One region of the Clostridium pacaense genome, then DNA from elsewhere that is predicted to be linked to it. Evidence: predicted binding sites of a transcription regulator. Region 1 holds the regulator's gene; the other holds the start of a gene.

Evidence for each region. Region 1 encodes HrcA, which represses chaperone genes, less so after heat shock. Its sites were predicted from a motif close to TGTTAGCACTCNNNNNNNNNGAGTGCTAACA; they were not measured.
Region 2: a site for HrcA is predicted at 3,079-3,109, ahead of LK536_RS37460 (co-chaperone GroES). Genes of this name have one in related genera too.

What each region holds. Positions count from the first base shown of each region.
Region 1 is NZ_JAJFEB020000005.1:42,670-54,874, forward strand. Features, by position in the region: gene LK536_RS40165 (TRAP transporter substrate-binding protein) at 1-707, opposite strand, end outside; gene rpiB (ribose 5-phosphate isomerase B) at 788-1,789, opposite strand; gene LK536_RS40175 (GntR family transcriptional regulator) at 1,913-2,686, opposite strand; gene LK536_RS40180 (DNA glycosylase) at 2,968-3,789, shown strand; gene LK536_RS40185 (hypothetical protein) at 3,817-4,404, opposite strand; gene LK536_RS40190 (SDR family oxidoreductase) at 4,430-5,317, opposite strand; gene dnaJ (molecular chaperone DnaJ) at 5,530-6,678, opposite strand; gene dnaK (molecular chaperone DnaK) at 6,767-8,632, opposite strand; gene grpE (nucleotide exchange factor GrpE) at 8,720-9,301, opposite strand; gene hrcA (heat-inducible transcriptional repressor HrcA) at 9,380-10,432, opposite strand; gene LK536_RS40215 (3D domain-containing protein) at 10,808-11,437, shown strand; gene LK536_RS40220 (3D domain-containing protein) at 11,696-12,205, shown strand, end outside.
Region 2 is NZ_JAJFEB020000003.1:288,061-300,265, forward strand. Features, by position in the region: gene pdxR (MocR-like pyridoxine biosynthesis transcription factor PdxR) at 1-1,092, shown strand, start outside; gene LK536_RS37450 (MORN repeat-containing protein) at 1,120-2,154, shown strand; gene LK536_RS37455 (hypothetical protein) at 2,271-2,927, opposite strand; gene LK536_RS37460 (co-chaperone GroES) at 3,207-3,491, shown strand; gene groL (chaperonin GroEL) at 3,545-5,167, shown strand; gene feoB (ferrous iron transport protein B) at 5,286-7,430, opposite strand; gene LK536_RS37475 (FeoA family protein) at 7,476-7,709, opposite strand; gene LK536_RS37480 (metal-dependent transcriptional regulator) at 7,784-8,251, shown strand; gene LK536_RS37485 (DUF6106 family protein) at 8,358-8,855, shown strand; gene LK536_RS37490 (ABC-2 transporter permease) at 9,091-9,732, opposite strand; gene LK536_RS37495 (ABC transporter ATP-binding protein) at 9,729-10,607, opposite strand; gene LK536_RS37500 (GntR family transcriptional regulator) at 10,618-10,992, opposite strand; gene LK536_RS37505 (electron transfer flavoprotein subunit beta/FixA family protein) at 11,321-12,109, shown strand; gene LK536_RS37510 (electron transfer flavoprotein subunit alpha) at 12,132-12,205, shown strand, end outside.

The DNA of each region.
Region 1 (12,205 bases):
TGAAGCGCACTGTACACCTCGCTAAAGGCAATCGGAGTAGGTAGTGCCCCCACAGTGCTCCAGATTGATACCCATGAATCAATCTCTGGCAAACGAAGCTTTACTCCTTTTACATCAGCGGGCGTAGGCATCTCTTTATTCCCCAGCAGGTAACGCGCGCCGCGCCTTCCGATTCCTACCACCCGGATGTTCCCTTTATCAATACATGCCTGCTTGATTTTATCGCCAATCGGACCATTCCAGGTCGAAAATACATCGTCCACATTTTTATAGATAAACGGAATTACCGTTGGATCCAAATCAGGAGCAAGCTGAGAAGTCATCACGTCACCAAAAATACTGCCCTGGATTTCTCCTACCATCATCTGTTCCAAATTCTCTTTTTCAGCCCCCAACTGAGCTCCAGGGAAAATATTGACTACTACTTTTCCGTTTGTCCTCTCCTCTACCTTTTCTTTAAAACGCTCAATCGCCTGGTCCTCTATCGTCCCTGGTGCCGTATGCAGGGCAATTATCATCTCATATTCCGGTTTACTTTCTTCTGCTTTTGCAGGTGCCTGGGCTGCTGTTTCCAGCGGTGCCTGGGCCGCGGTCCCGGTCTCTGCTTTAACCTCCGGCGAGTTCGTTGTCTCTACTGTTTTCTGTCCACATGCTGATAATGACAGTGACATTAATCCCATAAGTATTACCCATTTAATCTGTTTCATGTTACCCTCCTCAATATTTGTTTGTTGTCAGCCACCTTTTCCCCAAATTAACTTGTCCAGCGCACCTCCCTCTTGCAGGTTTATACATTACTTACAGGTTTCCAATCAGATTCTGCCAGATTTCTATCCTCAATCTCCTTAAGGTATGAAAGATTTCCCTCCAGTTCCTCCATAAATCCGGTATCTAACCATGTGTTAACGATATCTTCTATTTCAAACTGGCCTACAATTTTACCGCCAATACAAAGTACATTCGCATCTAAATGCTCTCTGGCATATCGGGCGCTGGATTTATCCGTACAGAGTGCTGCCCTGATACCTTTAAATTTATTCACGGCAATGGACATACCAATCCCTGTCCCACAAATCAGGATTCCTCCTGTGTGGGAGGACTGCTTTACTTTACCCGCAATGCGGGCTGCATAATACGGATACCGCACTATCTCCGTGGAACCGGTACCCATATCAACCACCGGTATATGCCTCTCAGCCAACAGACGGCTTATGAATTCCTTTGTCCCAAACCCTGCATGGTCATTGGCTATATATACTTTCTCCAAAGGCCATCTGCCGCTTAGCCGGAACCAGTCTTCTGTTTCCTTATGTACATCCTTTTCCTGATTAAACTGCATCTCCTCCCCTGCCCGTATCAGATTCACTGATATGGCATGGCGCCCGCCTTCAAACTCATTTGTTATCCAGGTTTTAACTATCTCCAAGCTGTTCTTCAGTCCTATCGAACCATATCCGATACATAAAACATTGGAAGCATTATGGCACCTGGTATATCTGGCTGTCGTCACACTGGTACATCTGGATGCACGTACCCCTTTAAACTTATTGGCAGTGATTGATGCGTCAAGTCCGCAGTCATCTATGATGATTCCCCCGTCCGCCTTATCTTCAGCAATCATACCAGCAACTGCCGCTGCAACCGCAATTCCACTATCCCTCCCAATATCGGGATATGCGTTATAATCCAGCGTAATACAGCTTATATTCTGCTGCTGCAACTGGCGTATGACTAATGCCTCATATTCCCTACCTGCATCCACTGCCCCAACTACAATTCTGTGAAACATGCAGATTCCCCCTCTCTGCAGTAAAATCCTGCTTTTTTCTTCTATCCTCATATTACCATCATTCATTTTGTAAGTCAATATTTTTACTTTAAGATTTTTAGGTAAATTTTTTTGCAAAAAAAATTAGGTTAGGTTTTTTAAAAACCTTTCCGCATTTTCTATCATTTGCTGAAACCTTTTTTTCGATGGCTCATCCACTGTATAATCACCGCAGGCACGGATAAGGTGATTCGATACAACCTGACAAAATGTCTTTGCCTCCCCACTCCGTATAGCTTCCACGATAGCGGAATGTTCCTGGCAGTTCGTATGTATGATATCCAGGCTTAACGGAAGACGGTTGTTATTCATGTAAGTAAAATAACTTTGACGGTTTGTATCCAGCTGGCAGTACAGCTCATATACCTTCTGGTTACTGCACTCCTTCATATAACGCTGATGAAAGCCAGTCTCACAGTTTACCCATGTTTCATAGGATATATCTTCATTATTCTTCACAAGATCTTCCATGGTGTTTTTGTACTCTTCCAAATCAGCTAAAAGCCTGCCGTCCTTTTTGGCATGTTCCAATATCTCGGCTGAATGATATAACTCAAACATTAAACGGGTCTCGAAGTTGTCAATAAACTCAATGGTAGAGTATTCCCGTACTACCATGCTTCTTCTTGGAAGAGCTACCACATATCCTTCAGAAACCAGCCTATTCAGCGCATCCTTTATAGGGGTATGGCTCACACCCAATTCTTCAGACAGTTCTCTTACCACAAGGCGTTTCCCCGGTAGATATTTGCCATTATAAATATTAGAACGTATCTTGTCTGCTACCATATCTACTAAAGATATGTTCACAAATTCCTCAAGATTCACCTTTTTATCACGCTCTGATATTCTTTCCATTCTTATGTACCTCTGCCTTTCACATTCTCACTTACTTTGTAATTTATCTTATCATATTACTTCCTATCTTGCAAGAATTCGAGTTAAACTCCCCCCATAGAACAAAAACACAGATTTCTTCCCATTTATTTTTATTTGACAAAAAGGTGCATACGGTATAAATTATCCTTGAAACCTTATCCATGATTCATTTCTACAGAAAGGTACAATAAATGACAGTATCCCACACAATACCCTGTTTTAACCTAAAACAGATAGCGGAGTCCGGCCAATGCTTCCGCATGAATCCCCTTCCTCCAGAAATCCTCCCCAAAGGAGCGGACTACGGTTACCGCATTATCAGCCATGGACGTATCCTGTATGTCTGGCAGAAAAAAATGGAGGTTTTCTTTGACTGTGACGAAATGGATACTGCATTCTGGCTCCACTATTTTGACATTGATACGGATTATCAGGCTATAATCAATTCCATTTCCCCAAAAGATTCCTACCTTACGGCAGCCTCACAGGCAGGCAGTGGAATACGTATACTGTGCCAGGATCCCTGGGAAATGATCATAACCTTTGTCATATCCCAACAAAAGACCATCCCAAAAATCAAAGAACTGGTAGAGGCCCTCTGCTCTGCATATGGACAGCCTCTTCCCCACGACGGGGCACTTTCGGCATTTCCTTCCCCTCAGGAACTCTCCAGAGCTTCTTTAGAAGATCTGCAGTCCCTTAAATTGGGATACCGCGCCAAATACATACATAAACTATGCCAGGATGCCGTGTCAGGAACACTCGACTTAGACAAACTCTCCAACATGAATTACGAAGAATCAATGGAGTATCTGACAGGCTTCTACGGAATCGGCAAAAAGGTCGCCAACTGTGTCTGTCTGTTTGGACTACACCACATCAGTGCATTCCCCGTAGACACCTGGATTGAGAAAATACTCATAGCCCAATACTATGATAAACAAAAATACCGCCACATCCCCAAAGCCTCCCTATATGACAAAATCATAAAGGACTCATTTGGTCAGTACGGCGGATGTGCCGGTATCATGCAACAATATATTTTCTACTATGAACGCCTTCAAAACAGCAAGGTTTCATAAAGAAAACCAGTCCGTGGGATTGTAAATTCACATCATCCCCAGCTCAAATATCTTCCACTTCCCTCTAAAGCCCGATTCTTTTCCCACCGCAAAGTCCCTGGTATACGTACCGTCCCCCCACTGGGGCGCCTGTTCCAGGGCTTTGTCGGACCAGCGCTGGGAGAAGTCCACCCGCACCACCTTATATTCCTTAAAGCCATACCGGCTGGCCTGTTCATCGTAATATGGCTTTTGGTCCGCATACTCCACGGTTGCAAGGGTCTGAAAGCCATGGATGATATATTCTTTTATATAACGGCCTTCCCTGAAGTTTAAGTCATCCTGCCCAAAGTTAAGGCTCTCAAGCTGGTCCTGGGGAAACAGCCTGACGCACCTGTCAAACTGGGCAAGGCCCATGTATTTGAAGTACCATGCAGCCGCCAGCTGCGCATCGTCCGACGGCATTTTTTCAAACTTGACGTGTCTTGGAAGGGAGTCCTCAACCGTGTATTCCTTCACCAGATGCTCCCCGCCTCTTGACCGGTTGACAGCAGCCACCATGAACATGATGGCCAGGCATGCCAGGGTGATGCCGCATATCTTTAATGCCTGGGGTGAGAATTTCTCTTTGCTCATTGATTTTATCCTTTCACTTGCCTTTTTATCCGGTCTGTCTTGGTATCACCTGATAATCGGCCAGACAGGTACGGATACCCTCCTGGGTGTCCCCGATGCAGATTCCCTGCCTGCGGATCCGCTCCGTATCAATCATAAGGTTTCTTGGGCAGGAGGCAAACCGCTCCGTATCCCGCTCTATCAGGCCGGACACATCGCTGCTTCCCGTCACCGCCTTAAGGAACAGGGCCGCCGTGTCAAATGTGCTGCGGCTGTTCTGGCTGCCAAAATTATAGACCCCGCCAGGGAGTCTCATGGCTGCTTCCATATTCCTTATCACTTCCCACACATATGTGATGCCCCTGTAATCGTGTACAGGCAGCTTCAGGATCCGGTCCTCCCTCCTGGCATCCAGGAGATTGCCAAGCAGGCCGCAGCCGCCCGGACGGTCACTGGACGGATAGTCATACATCCAGGTCAGGCGCAGCGCCACCGCGTCGTGGAGACAGGTCAACATGGCCTCCTCCGCACGCTTTTTATCCCTTCCGTAGACAGAGCAGGGACGGTGAGGCCCCTCCTCCCGGTTTGGTTCCATGGAATCAGACGCATTGTAAATCTGGTCCGAACTCATGAATACCATCCTGCTTCCGGACTGCCTGCACGCTTTGGCCATATTGGAGGTTCCCCGCACATTAATCTGTTCGGAACGCTCAGGCTCCTTCTCACATGCGGCTGTGTTGGACACGCCCGCACAGTGCAGCACGTAATCCGGCCGGATTGCCTTTATGAATGCCGACACCGCCAGGGAATCGCTTACTTCCAGTTCCCTGTGGCTCACGCCAAGGGTTTCATATCCATCTATCTTCCTGAAATATTCTGAAAGCCGGGAACCTAAGAATCCATTGGCCCCGGTTATTAAAATACGCTTTTTCATTGTACTGCTCATACCTTTCTTCAGATATGATAACATTATAGCCCAGGTAATGTCTATATTCTTTGCGATTTTCTTAATATTTACCCAGACACTTCTTTAAAACAGGCAGTCAGTCCTGTCTTTTTCCAGGGTGCCTCTGCCTGCATGAACACAGGCCCGGTTCAACTGGCCGGGCCTGACTGATATTCCAATGTTCTTTTGGTTCCTGTGCCTTACTTGAATATCCCCTTTTTCTTGGGCTTTTCCTCTTCCGGCGGGGTAATGCCGTTCATGGCGTCATCAAAACGCCTTAATGCTTCCTTCTGCGCCTGGTTCATGCGCTCCGGAACCTGGACAACCAGGGTCACATAGTGGTCGCCGCGCACATTACGGCTGCGCAGGGAAGGAACACCCTTGCCCTTTAAGCGGACCTTGGTGTCTGTCTGGGTGCCTGGCTTCACTTCGTACTCCACCTCGCCGTCCACGGTCTTGATGCGGATTGGACCGCCAAGGGCTGCCCGGGCAAAGGAAATGGGCACCGTGGAATAGATGCTGGTATCCTGGCGCTTAAAAATCGGGTGCTGTGACACCACTGCCTCCACCAGAAGGTCGCCGCGCTCGCCGCCGCCGGTCCCAGGCTCGCCGCCGCCTGCAAGACGCACGCACTGGCCGTTATCAATGCCGCCCGGTATGGATACCTTGAATTTCTTGCGCACGGTCTTATAGCCTGTGCCATAACAGTCCGGACACTTCTCCTTGATGATCTGGCCCGTGCCGTTACAGTCAGGACATGTCTGCACATTCTGGACCTGGCCAAAGAAGGACTGCTGGGTGTACATGATCTTACCTTTGCCGTTACACTTGCCGCAGGTCTGGGGTGAAGTGCCTGCCTTGGCTCCTGTACCGTGGCAGCTTGCACATGTCTCTTTAAAATTAATCTCAATCTCTTTTTCACATCCAAAAACAGCTTCCTCAAATGTTATCCTGATGGAAGTCTTTATATTGGCGCCGCGCATGGGACCGCTCCTCGCCCTGGAAGACCGGCCGCCGCCAAAGATATCGCCAAAAATATCACCGAAGATATCACCCATATCCCCGCCAAAATCGAAACCGCCAAAGCCGCCGAAGCCACCGGCCCCGCCGCCGCCCTGGTCAAATGCAGCATGGCCGAACTGGTCGTACTGCTGACGTTTCTGAGGGTCGCTTAACACACTGTACGCCTCTGAAGCTTCTTTGAACCTGGCCTCTGCCTCCTTATCGCCTGGATTGGCATCCGGATGGTATTTCTTGGCAAGTTTCCTGTATGCTTTTTTCAATGCATCATCGTCTGCATCCTTGGGAACGCCCAGAACTTCATAGTAATCTCTCTTACTCTCTGCCATGTTGTTTACCTCTTAACACTCTTTATCTGCATAAAGGGGTTAGAAGCCGGAATACCGGCCCCTAATCCCCATTTTCGTTCATCTTGCATTATACTTCCTTGAAATCAGCGTCTACCACATCATCGTTCGGTGCGGAGGAAGCGCCTGCTGCGCCGCCCATGTCAGGACCTGCGCCAGCTGCGCCGGCTGCCTGTGCCTGCTCATATACCTTTGCAAACAGCTTCTGTGCGCTGTTCATCAGTTTCTCCTTGCCTGACTTGATGTCCTCAACCTGGGCGTCAGTCATCTCTTCAACAGGAGCGCGGTTGATTGCTTCCTTCAGGGAGTTAAGGTCTGCCTCAACCTCGGCCTTATCGTTAGGTGAAATCTTATCGCCCACTTCTTCCAAAGCCTTCTCGGTCTGGAATACCATGGAATCAGCGTCATTTCTTGCATCAATGGCATCCTTGCGCTTCTTATCCTGCGCCTCGTACTCAGCTGCTTCCTTTACTGCCTTATCGATATCATCGTCAGACATGTTGGAACCGGAAGTGATGGTGATGTGCTGTTCTTTTCCTGTTCCAAGATCCTTTGCGGATACATTTACAATACCATTGGCATCAATGTCAAAGGTAACCTCAATCTGGGGAACACCTCTTCTTGCTGGCGGAATCCCATCCAGACGGAACTGTCCAAGGGTCTTGTTATCCCTTGCGAACTGACGCTCGCCCTGTACCACATGGATATCCACTGCGGTCTGGTTGTCAGCGGCAGTTGAGAAAATCTGGCTCTTCTTAGTCGGGATTGTGGTGTTGCGCTCAATCAGCCTGGTTGCCACGCCGCCCATGGTCTCGATGGACAGGGAAAGCGGGGTTACGTCCAGAAGAAGGATATCCCCTGCGCCAGCGTCTCCTGCCAGCTTGCCGCCCTGGATGGCTGCGCCGATAGCCACACATTCATCCGGGTTAAGGGATTTGCTTGGCTCCTTGCCGGTGAGCTGTTTCACCTTTTCCTGTGCCGCAATCATACGTGTGGAACCGCCCACCAGAAGTACCTTGCCCAGTTCGGAAGCAGTGATGCCTGCATCCTTCAGCGCGTTCTGTACCGGGATTGCGGTGCGCTCAATGAGGTCATGTGTCAGTTCATCGAATTTAGCCCTGGTCAGGTTCATATCCAGATGCTTCGGTCCTTCTGAGGTTGCTGTGATGAATGGCAGGTTGATGTTGGTGGTGGTAGCTGTGGACAGCTCCTTCTTTGCCTTCTCAGCCGCTTCTTTTAATCTCTGGAGGGCCATCTTGTCGTTAGAAAGGTCCACGCCCTCTGCTTTCTTGAACTCAGCAATCATCCAGTTGGTAATTGCATTATCAAAATCATCGCCGCCCAGACGTGTATCGCCGTTGGTGGACAGAACTTCAATTACACCGTCGCCGATTTCAATGATGGAAACATCAAATGTACCGCCGCCCAGGTCGTATACCATGATTTTCTGCTCTTTTTCATTGTCCAGTCCATAAGCCAGTGCAGCGGCTGTCGGCTCGTTGATGATACGCTTTACATCCAGGCCCGCAATCTTACCTGCGTCCTTGGTTGCCTGACGCTGTGCATCATTGAAATATGCAGGAACCGTGATGACAGCCTCGGTTACGGACTCGCCCAGGTAGCTCTCAGCATCGGCTTTCAGCTTCTGGAGGATCATGGCGGAGATTTCCTGCGGGGTGTACTTCTTGCTGTCAATATCTACCCTGTAGTCTGTTCCCATGTGACGCTTGATGGATGAGATGGTCTTGTCAGCATTGGTAACTGCCTGACGCTTTGCCGGCTCACCGATCAGCCTCTCTCCTGTCTTTGTAAAAGCCACAACAGATGGTGTGGTCCTTACGCCTTCTGCATTGGCGATAACGGTTGGCTTTCCGCCTTCCATAACAGCAACACAGCTATTTGTCGTACCTAAATCAATACCGATAATCTTGCTCATAGTTTTTTCCTCCTGATTATTTGGTTTATTCATGTATTATATGTTCCACCCAACAAAGTCCGTAAACCCGGTCAGGTGCCTAATGCCTTAGTTAGCAACTTTTACCATGCTGTGCCTTACAACGCTTTCCCTGTACATGTAGCCCTTCTGTAATTCCTCTGCCACAATGTTCTCGCCCAGGCTGTCATCATCCACATGCATCACCGCATTGTGGAAGTTGGGGTCAAACTCCTGGCCCACGGCTTCAATCGCCTTCACGCCTGCTTCCTCCAGCGTCTTCTGGAACTGCTTATATATCTTCTCCATACCCTCGGCAATGGGGCTGCCCTTTTCATCCTCGGGTACGGTAGCTAAACCTCTCTCAAAATTGTCAATCACGGGAAGCATACGTTCAATGATATCCCTGGCCCCCATCTCGTACATGGTGGACTTTTCCTTTTCGCTTCTCTTGCGGAAATTCTCAAATTCCGCCATCTGGCGTTTTACCCGGTCCGTAAGCTCCTCTATTTTCTCATCCCTTGGGTCCTTCTTCTTTTTGAAAAAGCTCTTTTTTTCTTCCTTGGCAGAAGCAGCCTCTTCAGTATCCTCTGAAGCCTCCTCCAAAGTTCCTTCTTCCTGCCGGACCGCATCCTCTGCGTCCTCAGGGGCCGCCTGCCCGTTCCCAGCCATCACTTCTTCCTGCCCTGCTTCTTTGGCTCCTGCTTCTTTTTTTAACTCTTCGTCCTTCATATCTTCACTCACAGCTTATCACCTTTCATCTTTTTTAAATGCCGTATCCAGCTGATTCATAAGGGTACGCAGGGTGCCTAACACCTTCTCGTAATCCATGCGCTTGGGGCCGATGATTCCGATGGTTCCCCTAAGGCCTCCGCCCAGGTCATAATTGGCAGTCACCACGCTGCAGTCCTTCATGGACTGTACCGGGCTTTCATCGCCAATGTAAACCTGTATGCCCGCATCGCCTTCCACGCCTGCATTGACTTCAGACACAAACTCCTGCAGCACTTCCTGATGTTCCAATGTACCGATTAGCTGGCTGGCCCTCTCACCTTCCGTCAGTTCGGGATACTTGAAAATGTTGGTTGCTCCGCTGGTATATATCTGCAGGTCTTCCCCGCCTGCCCGGATGGCTTCCGCCACCTCATTAAGCACCAGGTCCACTACCTGGCTGTGGATGCCCGCGTCAACCTTCAGCTTACTGATGATATCCAGATTAATCTCTTCAATGGTCAGTCCGTTCAGACTGCTGTTCAACAGGATGTTCAGGTTCAGCAGCTCATCATCGGTCAGCTCATCGGACACATCCACCATGGTATTCTTGATGATGTTTCCTTCCACCACCACTACCACCAGCATTTTATTCTTCTCCACCTTGGATAGCTGGATGAACTTAAGCTTGGTCTTGTGGTAACTTGGGCCGCTTATCATGGCTGCGTAGTTGGTGTTGGAGGCAAGTACCTGGGCCATCTTCTTGAGGACCAGTTCCAGTTTATCAACCTTCTGGACCATCATCTCCTTAAGCTCCGTTACCTCGCTGTCCTTCTCCAACATGATCTGGTCCACGTAAAACCGGTATCCCTTATCAGAAGGAATACGGCCCGCAGATGTATGGGGCTGTATGATATAACCCATCTCTTCCAGATCCGACATCTCGTTGCGGATGGTGGCAGAACTGAGTTTTAAATCCGAATACTTGGAAATGGTCCTGGAACCCACGGGTTCCCCTGTTTCCAGATACGTTTTGATAATCGCCTTTAATATGGTCATCTTCCTGTCATCCAGGAACGTATCCACCGGCATCTGTCCACCTTCCTTTCCGAATTATTAGCACTCGGTTTCGAGGAGTGCTAACATCTACATTCCATAATATATTCCTTCTGAGTGAATTTGTCAAGAGATAAATCCAAATTCTTTTATTATAATTTATTTTTCCAGTTTCACAGGACATAGATGATGTAGTCCCCCTCCTGAAAAATACCTATATATTTGATTTTATCTCCCACTTTTAACAATTTTCTTGCAAAAATATGTAAAATATTCCCCACTTTTTATGAATATGTAACACTTGTTTAATGATTTCAGCTTGACAATTAATAGTTTTGTAATATAATGAAATATACATATAATATAGTCATATGGAACCAGAACAATCTGTTAATATTGCGAGGTAAATATATGCACAATACCATAAGAAAAACCGTCCTGGCCGCGGCTGCTGCCGTCTTATGCCTGGCAGCTTCCTTGCCAGCTTATGCAGAAGAAACATCCCATACGGATGTGGCGGTAATGAAGGATGAGGCTGCCGGCAAAGATGGGACCACGTCTGCGTCAGTGGGCAAGGACGTGACAGTTGTTGAGAACGGATTCCCGGACAGGGACACGGAACATGGTTCTGCGCAGGATACCGCAGGGACCAGGACCTCCCATAAGGACAGGACCAGCCGCGGTTCAGAAGAAGAATACGTGGACGCGGGTCCCGGTGCCAGGAAGAAGGAAGAACCGCCTGTTTCCACGGAAACCTCCCTTGGCAGGTTCACCATCACCGGTTACTGCGGATGCGATAAGTGTTCGGGCGGACACGGGCTTACCTATTCCGGCACGGTTCCCACGCCTAACCACACCATTTCCGCGGATTTGGACCAATTTCCGCTCGGCACCAGGCTGAAGATTGACGGAACCGTCTATACGGTTGAGGATAAGGGTTCTTCTGTCAAGGGTAACATTCTTGATATTTTTTACGGCAGCCACGAGGAAGCGCTTGCCAAAGGTACCTATACCGCAGAAGTATTTTTAATGGAAGACTGATTTTCCCGCTACATACGGACATTTTGAAAGCCACCAGCATCAAAGGCTGGCGGCTTTTCTTTTTTGCCCTGGGCACAGGATTTTCCGGTTACATATCCATGAAATTTCCTTTATTTCCATATATTTCCTTGACAATACAGGAAAATTATGATAAAACCTTGTTTATTGCTCATATATTACAAAAGTATTACATATAATTTATTAATATGTTAAGAAACTATTTTGAATATTAAATGAGCAATAGGAGGTAACAAATAAATGAAATTCAGACACTTATTAACCGGAACCATTCTTACCATCAGCTTACTTGCAGCTTCTGCCGTCACGGCATTTGCAGCTGTATCCAAAGGACGTTTTGAGACAGTTGACAGCACCACCATCAGCGGCTGGGCATACGACAGCGATTCCCCTGATGACGCGTTAAACGTAATGATAACCATCAAGAATAAAAATACAGGTGAGGAAGTATTTTCCCAGCGCATATCCGCCGGGGAATACAGGGAAGCGCTTTATAAGGAAAACCGGGGCAATGGATGCCACGGCTTCACCATCAATGTGGACTGGAGCGCTTATCCGGACGGCATATACCTGGTAGAGGGAACCGTGGGGGGCCGAAGCTTCCCCAATCCCAGGACATACACCAACGGCAGCGGGGATGCCCAGACAGGAAGCGCTGCTGACGGACAGGGGCTGATACCCCTTGGGGTCTTTAAAACCACCGGCTACTGTCCCTGCCGCGCCTGTTCCGAGGGCTGGGGACGCCATACA
Region 2 (12,205 bases), on a different contig from region 1:
CATAGGTTTGAGGTGGATTTCTCACCAAGGGGCATTGATTTGGACAGCTTCCCCTTCAATACCTGGCGGAAGCTGAGCCGTAACACCCTGGTGGATGACAATAAGGAAATGTTCTCAGCCGGAAATCCACAGGGAGAGCTGTCCCTGAGGATTGCGGTGGGGGAATATCTCCATTCAGCCAGAGGCGTGGACTGCAGCCCGGATCAGATCCTGATTGGCGCCGGAAGCGAATATCTTCTGATGCTGCTGGCCCAGATACTGGGAACCGATATGGGGATTGCCATGGAGAACCCTACCTACAAACAGGCTTACCGTGTGCTGAAGGGAGAGGGGTATCATGTGGTTCCGGTGGGCATGGACCGGTATGGGATGAACGTGGAGCGCCTCCAGGCCAGCGGGGCAAAGATTGCCTATGTGATGCCGTCCCACCAATATCCAACAGGAATCGTCATGCCGGTGAAACGGCGCCAGGAGCTGCTGGCCTGGGCCTACAGCGGCCAGGACAGGTACCTGATTGAGGACGATTATGACAGTGAGTTCCGCTACAAGGGTAAGCCCATCCCGGCCCTGCAGGGCATGGACAGGGGCGGGAGGGTGATTTATATGGGGACATTTTCAAAGTCCATCGCGCCTGCCATCCGTGTGGGATTCATGGTGCTGCCGGAACATCTCATGAAGGTGTACAGGGAAAAGGCTGGCTTTTATGCGTCCACGGTGTCCAGGATTGACCAGAATATCCTCTATCAGTTTATCACCCAGGGCCATTATGAGCGCCATTTAAACCGTATGAGGGCCGTGTACAAGGCAAAGCATGATGTGCTGCTAAACGGGCTAAGGGAATTGGAGGACCGGTTTGTCATACGCGGGGAATACGCGGGGCTTCATGTGCTTTTGACCTATCGCTGGGGCGGCAGTGAGAAGCAGCTGACAGAACAGGCCGCGGCAGCCGGCGTAAAGGTCTATGGCATGTCGGACTGCTTCATCCACCCCGAACAGAATATTTACCCGTCCACGGTCATGCTGGGATATGCGAAACTGAGCGAAGCTGAGATTGAAAAGGGTACCGGGCTGTTAAAGCAGGCCTGGTCCTGAACCCGTGATGAAAGGAATGGATATAGAGTGAAGGACAGAAAGTACAGTGTCATAGATATAACGGCGGCAGCGGCCTTTGCCATGGTGCTGGGAATCAGCAGCATATGGGGGCTTAAGGAACAGGGAAATGTCCCAGGGAGAAACGGTGCTGCCGTACTCCGGGAAGCAGCAGATTCAGCGGACATGGGCATGGACAGTGCAGATGGGGCCTCTGGAAGCATGGATGGAGGAAATGCCGGTGCAGGCCGTATGGCCGGAAGGAGCGGATCTGGCGTGGACGGCAACGGTGCAGGCGGGGATGGAAGCGGAGCAGCGGGAAAGGCAGCAGGCGCGGATGGAAACGGCATGGCGGGGATGACAGCAGGCGCAGATGGCGGGGCAGCGGGAGAGGCCGCCCCCGTGGTCCTGGATGAAAGGCAGCTGATAACCGTGTCAGACATCATGAAAGCGCTTGAAAAGGGAAACCTTAAGGAGGCGGCTGCCGTGATGGTACGTGAGGAGGATATGCTGGCAGATATGTTCTACACTGTCATGGACGGTGGACGATATCTTTATGACGGCAGTTCCTTCCGGTCTGACATAGATGGCCGGGGAATGGTATTTACCAAGGCGGGTACCGTGTATTACGGTACGTTTAAAGCCGGGAAGCCGGAAGGACAGTGCACGGCCCTGCAGGTGGTGGATTTGGACGCGCCCAGATATGATTATTCCCAGGGAATCTGGAAAGACGGCAGGATGGAGGGCAAAGGCCATACAGGATACTGCTATTTTGAGGGAAGCCCGGAAGGGGAGGCAAGGGATATCTGCAAGACAGGAACATTTTCCCAGGACCTTATGGAGGGCGACGTGGTCTATACCAGCATGAATGAGGAGGACCAGGTTTCAACCTGGAAACTGAAGGCGGGACACGGAATCGCAATCCTGGACAACAGATGGAATCATGTGGAATCCACAGGGGAATACCAGCTGCTGTCTGAGGACAATGACAACCACGCATATGTGCTGGAAGAAGACCAGGCCGCCATGCCCATGTGGGTGAACCTGCTGGTATGGGATGAATAGGGAACGGCAGAAAAGAACCTCCGGGCAGATGCTTATGCATCCCCGGAGGTTTATTTATCCTAAAAGTATGGTTATCAATTGAATCCTGAGTATTTTCCTAAAACCAAATCATCTTCCTAATCCAGGGTATCTTCCTCGATGGTGGCAGTAGGTTCCTGCGGTTTACGCACGGTACTGTCTTCCTGTCCGGAAACCTCCTCCTCATCCATCAGGTCATCACTGTAATCCGCCTGATAATCGTGGGAGACATAGGAGGTACCGAGGTCCCCGTCCATGCGGCCATAGTCATACAGGTCATCCTCATCCACATAATCATCATCCAGGAATCCCTCGTCCTCAAACAGGTCGGAATCATCTTCCTTTTTCTGGGCACGCTCATCCATGAAATCATCCTTCTTGGTCTTCATGGTGTTGAGGGCGATGTGGGCGGTATCCACGGCAGCGGAGGCAACCTCGTGGGCTGTGTCTGAAAGCAGGCTTCCTGCATCCTTCAGCACATTCTTAGTGGCATGGGCCATATCCTTGGCAGCCACCTTCAGCTCATCCTTACTGGACGTAAGGGAAATATAATTGCGGTCCAGCTTGCGGGAATCAATGGTGCGGTCTTCCGCTCCCTCCGGTCTGTCCTCGTCACCGCTGTCCTCAAATTCGCGGAAATCCTTTTCCAGTTCCTTGTGGTATGTCTTATACTGGAGTACATAAGAAACACCGGCAGCCACAGCGCCTGTGACAGCCGCAAATGCTACGAACTTACCCCAACCTTTCTTAGCCATGCAAAAACCCCCTTCTTACCTTTTAATAGTGATTACGCATAAAACGCATAAAAGTACGATACAATTCATAGTATTCCTTATTGCTACTATTGTAATACGAATGGAAAAAAAAAGAAACAGCAATTTGTAAAAAAATAATAAAATTAAAAGAAATTAGCACTCAAGTCTTGACAGTGCTAACAACTGGTGATATAACTTATCATGTGAGCAAAATAAAGATGCTTAGAAAGATAACACAAGAAAGAAAAAGCAGAACAGTTTGTAAGGAGGAATTCAATTATGAAGTTGGTACCATTGTTTGACAAGGTAGTATTAAAGCAGTTAGTAGCAGAAGAGACCACAAAGTCCGGTATTGTCCTTCCGGGTGCGGCAAAGGAAAAGCCACAGCAGGCAGAGGTTATTGCAGTTGGTCCTGGCGGCGTTGTGGACGGCAAGGAGATTACCATGCAGGTTAAGGCCGGCGACAAGGTCATCTACTCCAAGTACTCAGGCACTGAGGTGGAAGTAGAGGATGAGAAGTATGTAATTGTTAAGCAGAGCGATATCCTGGCAGTAGTTGAATAATTGAAACCATTTTACAAAATAATGAATAGAACATAATTTGGAGGTTGATCATCATGGCAAAGCAGATTAAGTATGGCGTAGAAGCCCGCAAGGCTCTGGAAGCAGGCGTGAATCAGTTAGCAGATACAGTACGTGTGACATTAGGACCCAAGGGACGCAACGTTGTCCTGGATAAGTCCTTCGGCGCTCCGTTAATCACCAATGACGGCGTTACCATTGCAAAAGAGATTGAACTGCAGGATCCATACGAGAATATGGGCGCACAGTTAATCAAGGAAGTTGCTTCCAAGACCAACGATGTGGCTGGTGACGGTACCACGACCGCAACCGTCCTGGCACAGGCAATGGTGAATGAAGGTATGAAGAACCTGGCAGCAGGCGCTAACCCAATCGTTTTAAGAAAGGGTATGAAGAAGGCAACAGACGCAGCTGTTGACGCCATCAAGGCTATGAGCAAACCAATCAACGGCAAGGCTCAGATTGCAAGGGTTGCAGCTATCTCCGCATCTGACGATGAGGTTGGCACAATGGTAGCAGACGCTATGGAGAAGGTTTCCAAGGACGGCGTCATCACCATTGAGGAATCCAAGACAATGATGACAGAGCTTGACCTGGTTGAAGGCATGCAGTTCGACAGAGGTTACCTGTCCGCATATATGTGCACTGATATGGATAAGATGGAAGCGAATCTGGATGATCCATATGTGCTGATTACCGACAAGAAGATTTCCAACATCCAGGAGTTACTGCCTCTGTTAGAGCAGGTTGTCAAGATGGGCGCAAGACTGCTGATCATCGCCGAGGATGTGGAAGGCGAAGCACTGACCACCCTGATTGTCAACAAGTTAAGAGGTACCTTCAACGTAGTTGCTGTTAAGGCTCCCGGCTATGGCGACAGAAGGAAGGAGATGCTGCAGGATATCGCTATCCTTACAGGCGGCACCGTTATCTCTGAGGAAGTTGGTCTGGACTTAAAGGATGCAACCATGGATCAGTTAGGCCGTGCAAAATCCGTTAAGGTACAGAAGGAGAATACAATCATCGTTGACGGTATGGGCGATAAGGACACCATCGCTGCAAGGGTTGCCCAGATCCGCAAGCAGATTGAGGAAACCACCTCTGATTTTGACAGGGAGAAATTACAGGAGCGTCTGGCTAAGCTGGCTGGCGGCGTAGCTGTCATCCGTGTAGGCGCTGCTACCGAGACAGAGATGAAGGAAGCCAAGCTTCGTATGGAAGATGCCCTGAACGCTACAAGGGCAGCTGTTGAGGAAGGTATCATCGCAGGCGGCGGTTCCGCATATGTACACGCTGCAGCTGATGTGCAGAAGATTGTTGACAGCCTGGAAGGCGATGAGAAGACCGGTGCCAAGATCATCTTAAAGGCCCTGGAGTCCCCGCTGTTCCACATCGTTGCAAACGCAGGCCTGGAAGGTTCCGTAATCGTGAACAAGGTTAAGGAATCCAAGGTTGGATGCGGATTTGACGCATACAAGGAAGAGTTTGTCGACATGATTGAAGCAGGTATCCTGGATCCTGTTAAGGTTACAAGAAGCGCACTGCAGAATGCAACCAGCGTTGCTTCCACCCTGCTGACAACCGAATCCGTTGTTGCCAATATCAAGGAACCGGCTCCGGCAATGCCTCCAGCACCTGATATGGGCGGAATGTACTAATCCATGACATGATATGACCATGCACAGCCTGGACGGTTGGGATGAACCCAACTGTTCCAGGCTGTTTTCATGTCTGGCGGATTGAATCGTCCTGAGTCCCGTGATGGATGGGAGACTGCTACACAAACATCCTTGCGGCGCAGGTGAATGCAAAACAGATGACGATGCCGCACACGGTAGGTACCAGGAAGGACACAAGGGTCCACTTGAAACTGCCGGATTCCTTCCTGATGGTGAGAAGGGTGGTGGTGCAGGGCCAGTGCATAAGGGAAAACAGCATGGTGCTGACAGCGGTAATCCAGGTCCACCCATTATTCACAAGAAGTTCCTTTAACTGTGCCAGGCTGTCAAACTCCAGGATACTGCCCTGGGCCATGTAAGCCATGATGATGATGGGGATGACGATTTCATTGGCAGGAAGCCCCAGTATGAAGGCCATGAGGATGACCCCGTCCATGCCCAGCAGCCTTGCAAAGGGGTCCAGGAAGCCGGAACAGTGGGCCAGCAGGGTAAGGCCGCCCACCTGTACATTTGCCATGATCCAGATAAGAAGTCCGGCCGGGGCAGCCACCACAATGGCCCTTCCCAGCACGAACAGGGTCCGGTCAAAGATGGAGCGGACAATGACCTTGCCAATCTGGGGGCGGCGGTAGGGCGGCAGTTCCAGGGTAAAGGAAGAGGGGATTCCCTTTAATACGGTCATGGACAGGAACTTGGACGCCGCGAAGGTCATGAACACGCCCAGCACAATGAATGCCGTTAAAAGCAGCGCGGATAACAGGGAATCAAAAGCTCCCCCGGATACACCCACGAAAAACATGGTGATGATGGCAATCAGGGTGGGGAACCTTCCGTTGCAGGGCACGAAGTTATTGGTGATCATGGCAATGAGCCGTTCCCTTGGGGAGTCAATGATGCGGCAGCCCACGATACCGGCCGCATTGCACCCAAAGCCCATGCACATGGTAAGGGCCTGTTTGCCGCAGGCATGGCAGCTCTTAAATGGTTTATCCAGGTTGTAGGCAATCCTGGGAAGGTATCCGGAATCCTCCAACAAGGTAAACAGGGGGAAGAAGATGGCCATGGGCGGCAGCATGACGGATACAACCCAGGCCAGCACGCGGTAGACGCCCAGGACAAGGATGCCATGGAGCCATTCCGGCGCGCCCATGGCCATGAATGCCCGGGTCAGCTGGTCCTGGAGCTTAAAGAAGGCGTCAGCCAGCATCTGGGAAGGATAGTTGGCCCCGGTGATGGTCAGCCAGAACACCACGGCCAGCATTCCAACCATGACCGGATAACCTGTGAAACGGCTGGTCAGCACCTTATCCAGGCGGCGGTCCCCTTCATTATATTCAACCTGATTAAAATGCACGGTATCCCGGCATATTTTTTCCGCGGAGGCTACCAGGGCAGCCACCACCCGGTCACCCATGATTTCCCTGGTGACACCGTATTTGGACAGGTGTTCCCTGGCCTCGTCCAGGGCCTCCGCCAGTTCCGGTATGTCAAGTATGTCTTCGCCCAGATATTCCTTCAGTTCCTTCATAAGGGAAGGGTCACAGTCAAGAAGCTTCAGTGTGAGCCACCTGGAATTGATTTTTCCGTCCACCCTGGCTTTTACCAACGGTTCTGCCATGGCAATGGCCTGCTCAATGATGGGGGAATACTGGACCTGGTAGGGATGGAGGTCCTTCTTTCCGTTCACCAGTGCGTCCAGCTGTTCAAGGAAATGCTCCAGGCTTTTCTTTTTCCTGGCAATGGTGCCCACAACCGGTACCCCCAGCTTTTCAGAAAGCATTTCCAAGTCAATGGAAATGTTCTTGCGCGCGGCTTCATCCAGAAGGTTGACGCATACCAGCACATGGTCTGATATCTCCATGGTCTGCAGCACCAGGTTCATATTGCGTTCCAGGCAGGTGGCGTCGCAGACCACCACCACGCTGTCACTGCCCCCGAAACAGATGAAGTTGCGGGCAACCTCCTCCTCGGCAGAGTGGGCCATGAGGGAATAAGTGCCAGGTATATCCACCAGCACGTATCCATGATTCCTGGTTTTACAAAATCCCTGGGCATTGGTCACGGTTTTGCCGGGCCAGTTGCCGGTGTGCTGGTTCATGCCGGTCAGGTTATTAAAGAGGGTGCTCTTACCTACATTGGGATTACCTGCTATGGCAATGACCTTATCTTCGGGTGTCTGTTTTTTTATCTCCAATCCGGAATCGACAGCGCCCATTCCTACTGATTGTTTTGTCAGCCCCATTTTAATACTCCTTTTATATATTTTTAGATTTATATATTTTAATCATCATTCATGAATCAGGATGCCCCGGCAGTCCTCGGAACGTATGGCGATGACAGCGCCGCGTATCAGGTAGGCGCATGGGTCCCCAAGGGGGCTTTGGCCCAGACATTCCACTTCCGTGTCCTCTACCAGGCCGATATCCAGAAGGCGTCTGCGGATGCTGCCGCAGGCAGTCAGTTCTTTAATGTGTGCCCGCTGGCCGGGCTTTATATCACTCAGACAATGAATTTCTTTCATATTTACAATACCTCGCAATAGATTTAGGATAGGGAAACATTTTCTTACTCTTATAATATTGCAGGAGGGACACTTTGGTTACTGGTATGGATGGAAAACATGAAAAAAACGGACCGGGCATGGATAAGGAAGGTTTCTATACCATGAAAGGATATGAACGGGTAAACGGTGAGGAGCTTACGTCTTCCATGGAAGATTACCTGGAAATGGTCTGCCGCATGGAAGCGGAAGGATATCCGGTGCGGGTAAGCCTTCTGGCCGCCAACCTGCATGTGCGCCCATCCTCCGCATCCAAGATGCTGGATAACCTGAAGGCAGCCGGATATATTGACTTCAGGAAATACGGCACCATCATGGTCACGGATAAGGGGCATATGGAGGGACGGTATCTGCTGCACCGGCACCAGGTGCTGCATGAATTTTTCTGCGCCCTGAACCATACGGACAGTGAGCTGGAGCAGGTGGAGAAGATTGAGCACTATATCAACCGGAGGACCGTGGGGAATATGGAGCGGATGCTGCCTTTCCTTAAAAGCCTGTAAGGTATCACTGGAAATATGGGGCAAACTATTGTATAATGGGAAATATGCGAAACAGGACCTGATAAGTGCATGAAACATTTACAACATGATAAAAGGAGAGAACAGAATGAACGATGATAATTACGTAGAGTGGCTTGTGAAGAGGAAAGACCCGGCCTATGCCATTCCCCTTAAGATATTGATGATTGTCCTGTGTGTTATTTCTGCCTTCCTGGCCATGCAGACCATATTTGGGATTGTCTTTCTCCTGGCAGCGGCGGCAGGGACTTATTTTGTTTTCCTGAATATGAGCGTGGAATATGAATACCTGTTTGCGGAAGGCGGACTCACCGTGGACCGTATCCTGGGCAAGGCCAGAAGGAAGAGGGTATTTGACTGTGATAAAGAGGATGTGCAGGTGGTGGCTCCGGCTGATTCCTTTGTGTTAAAGGATTATGAGCGCCAGGGCGCCAAGGTAAAGGATTTTTCGTCCGGCAGGAAGGAAGCCAAGGTATATGCACTTATGTACCAGAAGGGGGCAGATAACTTCAAGGTCCTGATTGAACCGAATGAGAAGATGATTGGCGCCATGAGAAGGACATTCCCAAGAAAGCTTGTGATGTAGCCGGACAGGGAGCGGACGGCGCTTGGTGGATGGGGACGGACGCGCTTGGTAGATAAGGACGGATGGCATTCTGTGTATAGGGAACGGTGGCATTCCGTGAATAGGGAATGGCAGCATGTGGATAAGAAGAAAGGGACAGCTGGCCTGAGGGGATATGGGGATTCCCGTCAGGAGCAGCTGTCCCTTTTGGTCCGGTACCAGGCACCTGTTTATCGCGTCCTCCTGCCTGGAAGGATTAAAATTCCTTCTTCTTATAGATGGAAATGCTGATAAAATAGGATGCTGCAAACATCAGCAGTGACAGAACCAGCAGCAGGATACAGAAATTGGACAGGATGGCCGGACTTATATTCTTAAGCCTGCCGCCCCGCGCTATGATGACACCTGTAAAGAAGATGGCTGCAAACAGCACACTGGGGATGTAGCGGCCCTTTTCAGCGCCAAGCCACAGGGAGCAGGGAAGGGCCAGGGCCGTGTAAATGAGCGATATGGCAGTCCCTGTCAAAAGGGTAGTGCACATTGCATACAGAAACTCAGTATCAATCCCTCCTGTGCGGATGACCCAGGCAATCCCTGTCATGGGAAAGGATACGGCGGCCGCGGCCATAAGCATCAGTATGGAAATGATGTATTTTTCCTGAACCATGACGGTCCTGGAAAGGGGCATGCTCAGCGCATAGGTATCCCACTTCACCTGTCTGTCATAGGAGGAAAGGGTGAAGGTAAACATGGCGCTTACCATCATGCACAGGGATATGAACAGCAGCCCGCCGTCCTTCTGGGGAAGGAATACAAGACCCCATACGACAACGATGAACAGCAGGCTCTTAATGTTCTGTCCTAAACAATAAAAATCTTTTAACAGTAATCCTTTCATCGCATCTGCCCCCTTACATGAAACAGCATGATTTCCTCAATGTTGGTGCGGTCCATGACCAGGTTGGGATAACGCTCCATCACTTCCCGGCGGTTGCGCACCAGGCACTCTGACTGGTATGCGCTTTGGCGGATCCCCACCATGGTAATCCCACCGCGGCCTGCCATGTCCTTAAGGTGTTCCAGTTCCTCCTGGCTGCACTTAATGATTCCCATGTCCTCGATAAGGGAATCCTTTTCTTCTGAAAACAGGATTGAGCCGTTGTGGATCATGGTGATATAGTCAGCCACCTTATCCAGGTCACTGGTAATGTGGGAGGAAATCAGGACGGAATTCCCGCCGTCCTCAATGAACCCAAATAATATATCCAGGATCTCATCCCGGACAACCGGGTCCAGGCCGCTGGTTGCCTCATCCAGGACCAGCAGTCTGGGATGGTGGCTCAAAGCAGCCGCAATGGACAGCTTCATCTGCATTCCTTTGGAATATTCCTTTATTTTCTTCTTCCCAGGCAGGGCAAAACGGTGCAGGTAATCCAGGAACAGTTCCTGGTCCCAGTTCCTGTAAATCCTGCCCAGCATATGGGATACCTGTATCCCGTTCAGGAATTCATGAAAATGGCTTTCGCCCCACACAACCCCAATCTGTTCCTTGATACGCGGCTGGTCAGTGTCCAGGTTAAGGCCCAGGATCTCGACGGTGCCGCTGTCCCGACGGACAACATCCAGCATGGCCTTGAGGGTGGTGGACTTGCCGGCCCCATTTTCGCCTATCAGTCCCATGATGGCTCCCTTTGGAAGTAAAAGGTCAACATCCTTCAGGGAAAAATCCTTGTAGGCCTTTGAAAGCCCTCTTATGTTCACTGCGTACTCCATGGACATCTCCTCACTCTCCGTTATATATAAGTTCCAGCACCTCCACCAGCTCCTTCAGGGAAATGCCGCTTTTTTTAGCCAGGTCAGCTGCTTTTGCCAAGTATTCCTCCGCAATCCTCAGGTTTCCCTCGCGGATGACCTCGGTATCCTTTGCAGCCACAAAACTTCCCTTTCCTGTTATGGTTTCGATGAAGCCTTCCTGTTCCAGGTCATGGTAGGCGCGCTTGGTGGTGATGACGCTGATCCTCAGTTCCTTTGCAAGTGTCCTCATGCTTGGCAGGGCATCGCCGGAATCCAGCTGCCCGGTCATGATCATGTTCTTTATCTGGGATGTTATCTGTTCGTAGATTGGTTTGCCGCTGGAATTGCTGATAATGATATTCACTGCGCTGCCTCCGTGGTATGGGTAGTGGTTGGGATTGTGGCGGTGATGATTGCCTGGGTGGTTATATTGTATATATCGTATATATACAATATAACATGGGATGTGAGGGATGTCAAGGGTGGGATTTAGGATGGATTACTAATTGTGCGGGGGCTGGGGAAAGATAAATTTGAATTAATGTATAAAATGCACAAAAAAATTTTTTCAATTTGGATATTATAGGCATTGTGTTGGCTGTTTCCATATGCTATTATTTAACCATAAACAGTGTATACAAAATTTTAAATTTTTAATTCTGGAAAGAAGGACAATGTAACAGGAGGAAGGAATGGAGATTCTGGTATGCATAAAGCAGGTGCCGGGAACCACCAGTGTGGAGGTGGATCCGGTTACAGGCGTACTGAAGCGGGATGGTATTGAAGCTAAGATGAATCCATATGATCTATATGCGCTGGAATTCGGGCTGGAGCTTGCGGCAAGGACAGAGGGACATGTTTTTGTTATTACCATGGGGCCGGACCAGGCCGGGGAAGTGCTTTTGGAAGCTGTATGTATGGGGGCGGAGAGGGGATATCTTATCTCGGACCGCCGTTTTGCAGGCGCGGACGTGTGCGCTACAAGCCATACCTTATCCCAGGGCATCCGGCAATCAGGAACCTATGACCTGATCCTGTGCGGGAAGCAGACCACGGACGGGGACACGGCGCAGGTAGGGGCGGAAACAGCGGAGTTCCTGGAAATTGCCCATGGCACCAATATACTGGAGGTCCTGGAAACAGGGGATACCTTCATCACGGTGAGGATGAACCTGGAGAATAAGATACAGACACAGAAGATGGAACTGCCATGTCTGTTGACCGTGGATAAGGATGTGAACACGCCCAGGCTTCCTTCTTATAAAAGAAGGATTGGGATGGACCCGAACTGTATCAAGGTCATGAGCCTGGATGATTTGGATGACAGGAATCCCAGCCACTATGGACTTAAGGGATCACCTACCCAGGTGGAACGCATTTTCCCGCCTGACAAGAAAACGGATAAGGAAATGATTGAAGGAACCAGCCGGGAACTGGCCACGTCGATGGCTGCAATCCTTAGAAAGCATAAGTTCATATAAGCTGTTTGAAGTGAGGTATACCATGGCATATTTAGAGATAAACCAGGATAGGGTGACGGAGGAATCCGCAAAGCAGCTCCAGTCGCTGTGTCCCTT